Regions from separate parts of the Bacillus sp. URHA0034 genome, predicted to be linked through region 3. Evidence: a T-box and tRNA genes for the amino acid it is inferred to sense, from the RefSeq annotation. Region 3 holds a T-box; the other regions hold tRNA genes.
The links. The T-box of region 3 lies ahead of argS (arginine--tRNA ligase). A T-box ahead of a tRNA ligase gene usually reads a tRNA of that ligase, here a tRNA-Arg.
Positions count from the first base shown of each region.

Region 1 (2,243 bases), 120 kb from region 3:
TCAAGACCTGGTAAGGTTCTTCGCGTTGCTTCGAATTAAACCACATGCTCCACCGCTTGTGCGGGCCCCCGTCAATTCCTTTGAGTTTCAGCCTTGCGGCCGTACTCCCCAGGCGGAGTGCTTAATGCGTTAGCTGCAGCACTAAAGGGCGGAAACCCTCTAACACTTAGCACTCATCGTTTACGGCGTGGACTACCAGGGTATCTAATCCTGTTTGCTCCCCACGCTTTCGCGCCTCAGCGTCAGTTACAGACCAGAAAGCCGCCTTCGCCACTGGTGTTCCTCCACATCTCTACGCATTTCACCGCTACACGTGGAATTCCGCTTTCCTCTTCTGCACTCAAGTCCCCCAGTTTCCAATGACCCTCCACGGTTGAGCCGTGGGCTTTCACATCAGACTTAAAGGACCGCCTGCGCGCGCTTTACGCCCAATAATTCCGGACAACGCTTGCCACCTACGTATTACCGCGGCTGCTGGCACGTAGTTAGCCGTGGCTTTCTGGTTAGGTACCGTCAAGGTACCGGCAGTTACTCCGGTACTTGTTCTTCCCTAACAACAGAGCTTTACGACCCGAAGGCCTTCATCGCTCACGCGGCGTTGCTCCATCAGACTTTCGTCCATTGTGGAAGATTCCCTACTGCTGCCTCCCGTAGGAGTCTGGGCCGTGTCTCAGTCCCAGTGTGGCCGATCACCCTCTCAGGTCGGCTACGCATCGTCGCCTTGGTGAGCCGTTACCTCACCAACTAGCTAATGCGCCGCGGGCCCATCTGTAAGTGTCAGCCGAAACCGACTTTCAACTTTTCCTCATGAGAGGAAAAGGATTATCCGGTATTAGCACCGGTTTCCCGGTGTTATCCCAGTCTTACAGGCAGGTTGCCCACGTGTTACTCACCCGTCCGCCGCTAATCAACAGGAGCAAGCTCCTATTGATTCGCTCGACTTGCATGTATTAGGCACGCCGCCAGCGTTCGTCCTGAGCCAGGATCAAACTCTCCGAGAAAGTTGATTTAGCTCATTTTGTTACGTTGGCTTCATTTCGTAAGAAATGAATATTATTGTTTGTTGACGTTTTTGTTTGTTTAGTTTTCAAAGAGCAATCGTCGTTTATGCGACTTTTATATATTAACAAAGTAATTTTACATTGTCAATACCATTTTAATTTATTTGGTGGAGTCTAGGGGGATCGAACCCCTGACCTCCTGCGTGCAAAGCAGGCGCTCTCCCAGCTGAGCTAAGACCCCGAAATAATTAAATAAATGGTCGGGAAGACAGGATTCGAACCTGCGACCCCTTGGTCCCAAACCAAGTGCTCTACCAAGCTGAGCTACTTCCCGATAAATAATGGCGCGCCCGAAAGGAGTCGAACCCATAACCTTCTGATCCGTAGTCAGACGCTCTATCCAATTGAGCTACGGGCGCATTATTCATTTCTTAAATGGTGCCGAGGACCGGAATCGAACCGGTACGGTAGTCACCTACCGCAGGATTTTAAGTCCTGTGCGTCTGCCAGTTCCGCCACCCCGGCATTTGAGAGCGGAAGACGGGATTCGAACCCGCGACCCCCACCTTGGCAAGGTGGTGTTCTACCACTGAACTACTTCCGCGTATATGGTACTTATTTTCTCTCACAAAAATGGTGCGGGTGAAGGGAGTCGAACCCCCACGCCTTGCGGCGCCAGATCCTAAGTCTGGTGCGTCTGCCAATTCCGCCACACCCGCAATATTATCTTATCGCAAAAAATTATTTCATTCGTAAAACCTATGGTGAGCCATGAAGGACTCGAACCTTCGACCCTCTGATTAAAAGTCAGATGCTCTACCAACTGAGCTAATGGCTCTTATGAAGATGATTCCCTACAACTAATTTGTGGTAGGTCAGATGCTCAAAAGAACTTGCGTTCTTTCTCGCAGATTGCCCGCAGAAGCTGATTCACAGAAGTTTGCAATCTGCTCTACCAACTGAGCTAATGGCTCGTACAAAGAAAAGGTGCCGGCGAGAGGACTTGAACCCCCAACCTACTGATTACAAGTCAGTTGCTCTACCAATTGAGCTACCCCGGCGTCGTAAAGTAAGGAAAAAATATGGTGGAGGATGACGGGATCGAACCGCCGACCCTCTGCTTGTAAGGCAGATGCTCTCCCAGCTGAGCTAATCCTCCATATAAAGCCTGGCAACGTCCTACTCTCACAGGGACAAAGTCCCAACTACCATCGGCGCTGAGAAGCTTAACTTCCGTGTTCG
Region 1 covers NZ_JBWCDK010000002.1:2,808,778-2,811,020, forward strand. Annotated here, with positions in the region: rRNA gene ACZ9EE_RS15545 (16S ribosomal RNA) at 1-1,001, opposite strand, end outside; tRNA gene ACZ9EE_RS15550 (tRNA-Ala) at 1,167-1,242, opposite strand; tRNA gene ACZ9EE_RS15555 (tRNA-Pro) at 1,259-1,335, opposite strand; tRNA gene ACZ9EE_RS15560 (tRNA-Arg) at 1,344-1,420, opposite strand; tRNA gene ACZ9EE_RS15565 (tRNA-Leu) at 1,438-1,526, opposite strand; tRNA gene ACZ9EE_RS15570 (tRNA-Gly) at 1,534-1,605, opposite strand; tRNA gene ACZ9EE_RS15575 (tRNA-Leu) at 1,636-1,720, opposite strand; tRNA gene ACZ9EE_RS15580 (tRNA-Lys) at 1,764-1,839, opposite strand; tRNA gene ACZ9EE_RS15585 (tRNA-Thr) at 1,990-2,062, opposite strand; tRNA gene ACZ9EE_RS15590 (tRNA-Val) at 2,085-2,160, opposite strand; rRNA gene rrf (5S ribosomal RNA) at 2,168-2,243, opposite strand, start outside.
Region 1: it encodes a tRNA-Arg, which carries the amino acid that the T-box ahead of argS (arginine--tRNA ligase) is inferred to sense. The anticodon was not compared.

Region 2 (2,243 bases), 350 kb from region 3:
GATTTGAACCTACGACCTTCGGGTTATGAGCCCGACGAGCTACCAGACTGCTCCACCCCGCGATAATAGAAATTATAAAGTTTGGAAAATGCTCCATGTTTTGTTACTGACTGTCCCCATCTCAGAATGCCTATTCAAGCAGCAGCTCGATGGGTACAACTCGCAGTTTATTCTCGAAGCAACGCTCGTTGCTCCACCCCGCGATAATAAAAGATAAAAATATAAAGTTAAGTAAATATGGAGGAGGAAGAGGGATTCGAACCCCCGCGCGGTTTGACCCGCCTGTCGGTTTTCAAGACCGATCCCTTCAGCCAGACTTGGGTATTCCTCCGTAAAAAAATATGGTAGCTGCGGAGGGGATGAACCCCCAACCTCCTGCGTGACATGCAGGCATTCTAACCAACTGAACTACCGGACCAAATTGCGGGGGCAGGATTTGAACCTACGACCTTCGGGTTATGAGCCCGACGAGCTACCAGACTGCTCCACCCCGCGATAATAGAAATTATAAAGTTTGGAAAATGCTCCATGTTTTGTTACTGACTGTCCCCATCTCAGAATGCCTATTCAAGCAGCAGCTCGATGGGTACAACTCGCAGTTTATTCCTTGAAGCAACGCTCGTTGCTCCACCCCGCGATAATAGAAATATCAAATCAAGTAAATATGGAGGAGGAAGAGGGATTCGAACCCCCGCGCGGTTTGACCCGCCTGTCGGTTTTCAAGACCGATCCCTTCAGCCAGACTTGGGTATTCCTCCGTAAAAAAATATGGTAGCGGCGGAGGGGATCGAACCCCCGACCTTACGGGTATGAACCGTACGCTCTAGCCAGCTGAGCTACACCGCCATAATTAAATTTCAACCTGCGACTGGTCGGGAAGACAGGATTCGAACCTGCGACCCCTTGGTCCCAAACCAAGTGCTCTACCAAGCTGAGCTACTTCCCGTAAAATAAGCGCGCCCGAAAGGAGTCGAACCCATAACCTTCTGATCCGTAGTCAGACGCTCTATCCAATTGAGCTACGGGCGCAAAATAAACTAAATGGTGGAGGATGACGGGATCGAACCGCCGACCCTCTGCTTGTAAGGCAGATGCTCTCCCAGCTGAGCTAATCCTCCGAATTAATGTAAGTTTTTTTCAATATTACGAAAAATCTTGGTGACCCCTACGGGATTCGAACCCGTGTTACCGCCGTGAAAGGGCGGTGTCTTAACCGCTTGACCAAGGGGCCAAATACTAAAATTGGCAAAATAATAGCCCCAAAGGGGCGAAGCCTGGCAACGTCCTACTCTCACAGGGACAAAGTCCCAACTACCATCGGCGCTGAGAAGCTTAACTTCCGTGTTCGGTATGGGAACGGGTGTGACCTTCTCGCCTTAATTACCAGACTTATGAAATTAGAGAGATCGTTCTCTCAAAACTAGATAATATAGAAGAAATTTGGTAAAAACGAGTTTATTCGCTTTAGACTATGGTTAAGTCCTCGATCGATTAGTATCAGTCAGCTCCACATGTCGCCACGCTTCCACCTCTGACCTATCAACCTGATCATCTTTCAGGGATCTTACTAGCTTGACGCTATGGGAAATCTCATCTTGAGGGGGGCTTCATGCTTAGATGCTTTCAGCACTTATCCCGTCCGCACATAGCTACCCAGCGATGCCTTTGGCAAGACAACTGGTACACCAGCGGTGCGTCCATCCCGGTCCTCTCGTACTAAGGACAGCTCCTCTCAAATTTCCTGCGCCCACGACGGATAGGGACCGAACTGTCTCACGACGTTCTGAACCCAGCTCGCGTACCGCTTTAATGGGCGAACAGCCCAACCCTTGGGACCGACTACAGCCCCAGGATGCGATGAGCCGACATCGAGGTGCCAAACCTCCCCGTCGATGTGGACTCTTGGGGGAGATAAGCCTGTTATCCCCGGGGTAGCTTTTATCCGTTGAGCGATGGCCCTTCCATGCGGAACCACCGGATCACTAAGCCCGACTTTCGTCCCTGCTCGACTTGTAGGTCTCGCAGTCAAGCTCCCTTGTGCCTTTACACTCTACGAATGATTTCCAACCATTCTGAGGGAACCTTTGGGCGCCTCCGTTACTCTTTAGGAGGCGACCGCCCCAGTCAAACTGCCCACCTGACACTGTCTCCCACCCCGATCAGGGGTGTGGGTTAGAATTTCAATACAGCCAGGGTAGTATCCCACCGACGCCTCCACCGAAGCTGGCGCTCCGGCTTCTCAG
Region 2 covers NZ_JBWCDK010000002.1:2,330,611-2,332,853, forward strand. Annotated here, with positions in the region: tRNA gene ACZ9EE_RS13265 (tRNA-Met) at 1-62, opposite strand, end outside; tRNA gene ACZ9EE_RS13270 (tRNA-Ser) at 239-331, opposite strand; tRNA gene ACZ9EE_RS13275 (tRNA-Met) at 422-495, opposite strand; tRNA gene ACZ9EE_RS13280 (tRNA-Ser) at 666-758, opposite strand; tRNA gene ACZ9EE_RS13285 (tRNA-Met) at 770-846, opposite strand; tRNA gene ACZ9EE_RS13290 (tRNA-Pro) at 870-946, opposite strand; tRNA gene ACZ9EE_RS13295 (tRNA-Arg) at 956-1,029, opposite strand; tRNA gene ACZ9EE_RS13300 (tRNA-Val) at 1,043-1,118, opposite strand; tRNA gene ACZ9EE_RS13305 (tRNA-Glu) at 1,157-1,231, opposite strand; rRNA gene rrf (5S ribosomal RNA) at 1,273-1,388, opposite strand; rRNA gene ACZ9EE_RS13315 (23S ribosomal RNA) at 1,472-2,243, opposite strand, start outside.
Region 2: it encodes a tRNA-Arg, which carries the amino acid that the T-box ahead of argS (arginine--tRNA ligase) is inferred to sense. The anticodon was not compared.

Region 3 (2,243 bases):
CCGACTTTTTGATAAGGCATGGCGGGAGCTGCTCCTCTGTTAAATCCACGACCATTGCCTGGTCAGATTCAACTAATAACTGTTTTTCCTCAAGGAGGTTGACAATCCGATCCATTTTGTCATTGTAAAAAGCTTCACCAGCATACGAATCAAACTTTACATTCATCAGGTCATATATTCGCGAGAACTCCTTTAGTGATTCATCACGGAACCACTGCCAAAGTGTCAGGGCTTCCTCATTTCCATCCTCCAGCTTTTTAAACCAGCTGCGTCCTTCATCTACTAACGATGAGTCCCCTTCTGCCTCTTCATGGAACTTAATATACAGGGTTAGAAGTTCTTTGATTGGATTTTGTTTAACCTTTTCTTCCTCGCCCCAAAGTTTGTAGGCAGTAATTAGCTTTCCAAACTGTGTACCCCAATCGCCAAGGTGGTTAATCTTGAACGGCTTATAGCCGCATTTTGCTGCAATATGGGCTAAAGCATTACCTATCACGGTCGAACGCAAATGCCCCATTGAGAACGGCTTGGCAATATTCGGTGATGACATATATCAATCGTTACCGTACCGCCCTTCCCGAAATCAAGTCGGCCAAATTGTCCCTTTTCCATAATCACTTGATTAATTAGTTGTTCAGACACAAGCTTTTTATTTAAAAAGATATTGATATACCCGGCGACGACCTCTACTTTATCGAAAGCCGGTGATTTAATTTGCTTACTTAGTTCATTGGCAATAACGTTTGGTGACTTTCGTTTTAATTTAGCAAGTGTAAAACATGGGAATGCTAAATCTCCATGGTCTGGATTTTTAGGTTTTTCAATTAAAACTTCCAATTGTGGCGCTGCAATTTCTTGGTCAAGCAGACCATTGAGTATGGATGCCAGCTCCTTTTTATAGTTCAATATAATGACCCCCTTTTAACTATTAAAATAAATAAAAAAACCCCCGCCTCTATAAAAGAGACGAGAGTTTATATTTCCCGCGGTACCACTCTAATTGTTCACAAGAACCAGCTTTCTTTTGTAACGGAGGATTCTCCGGCCTCACCCTACTTGATTCAGGCTGGCATCTCCAAAGTGCGCTTCATTATCTGTTCTATATCAGGCTTCCACCGCCCCTGACTCGCTAGGACTTCCCAGATAACTACTCTCTTTTTCATTGATGTTCATATTAATTAACAGTTATTATACTGGAAAGATTAGGATTTATCCATAGGCGTTGATTATTTTTTTCATAGGGAATCCTTACTGTAAAGGAGGGATTTTTATGGCAAGACGAAATAAAATACTGGTTCCCGAAGCTCGTAATGGATTAGATGCCTTAAAAGCAAGAGTGGTCCAATCGTCAAGTCCTGAGGATGCTAAGTTTGAAGCAGCTGAAGAGGTTGGAGTTCCCCTAAAAAAAGGGTATAACGGCCAGCTGACATCTGAACAAGCTGGAAAGGTCGGCGGCAGACTAGGCGGCAGCATGGTCCGTGAACTAGTCAAAATGGCTCAGGAAAATTTAAGTAAAAGACAGTAAATCAAAGGAGCCATTTGTCAATGGCTCCCACATTTTTTCAAAAAAAGTTTGACAATTCTGTGACAATTGGTAGAATATTCAGTATAAGGGGGAGTGGTTGAGATGCATGAAAAACACGTAAAGAATTTACAGGCTTTTAAAATGGCTGCCGTCTATGGTGGGGGATTGGGAATCATCTTTCTTTTATTCGGTATTTTTGAAAACGATTACAACCTTATGCTTGGACTGGGTATCGGCATAACCGCTGCCTCAATCGTCCTATTCCTATTCGGTACCTTTTTATCTTTAATTGAAGAATACACTCATGCAAATAACGGGGCACCAACGACGTCACGGTCCTCTGGGCAGTTTTATTATGAATACACAAAAAAAAGCGAAAGCGCCTTGAAGAGCGGCTTTGACCTAAGGGCCTCAAGACGCTGGAGCTAGAAAAAAGACTTGTGAGTGCTCACAAGTCTTTTTATTTTGCCTTCCCTCCTAATAGGAAGATTTTCATGACCTCGGCAATTTGCTCAGAACTTAGTGGTTCATGATTTCTTTCCCAATCGGAAACAAGGACTATGTACATTTTTAACAAAAGGAAACTAATAACTTCCGTATTTCCAGGTGGAATGGCTCCCTTTTCAATTGCTGTTTCAATCTTTTTTCTTAGATAAGCAATGATTTCATCCTCAACATGCCGCAACATATCAGATACGGCTAATGTACCCATTTCTTT
Region 3 covers NZ_JBWCDK010000002.1:2,684,451-2,686,693, forward strand. Annotated here, with positions in the region: partial or broken gene argS (arginine--tRNA ligase) at 1-906, opposite strand, end outside; T-box leader at 960-1,172, opposite strand; gene ACZ9EE_RS14880 (small, acid-soluble spore protein, alpha/beta type) at 1,271-1,525, shown strand; gene ACZ9EE_RS14885 (hypothetical protein) at 1,628-1,954, shown strand; gene ACZ9EE_RS14890 (TetR/AcrR family transcriptional regulator) at 1,986-2,243, opposite strand, start outside.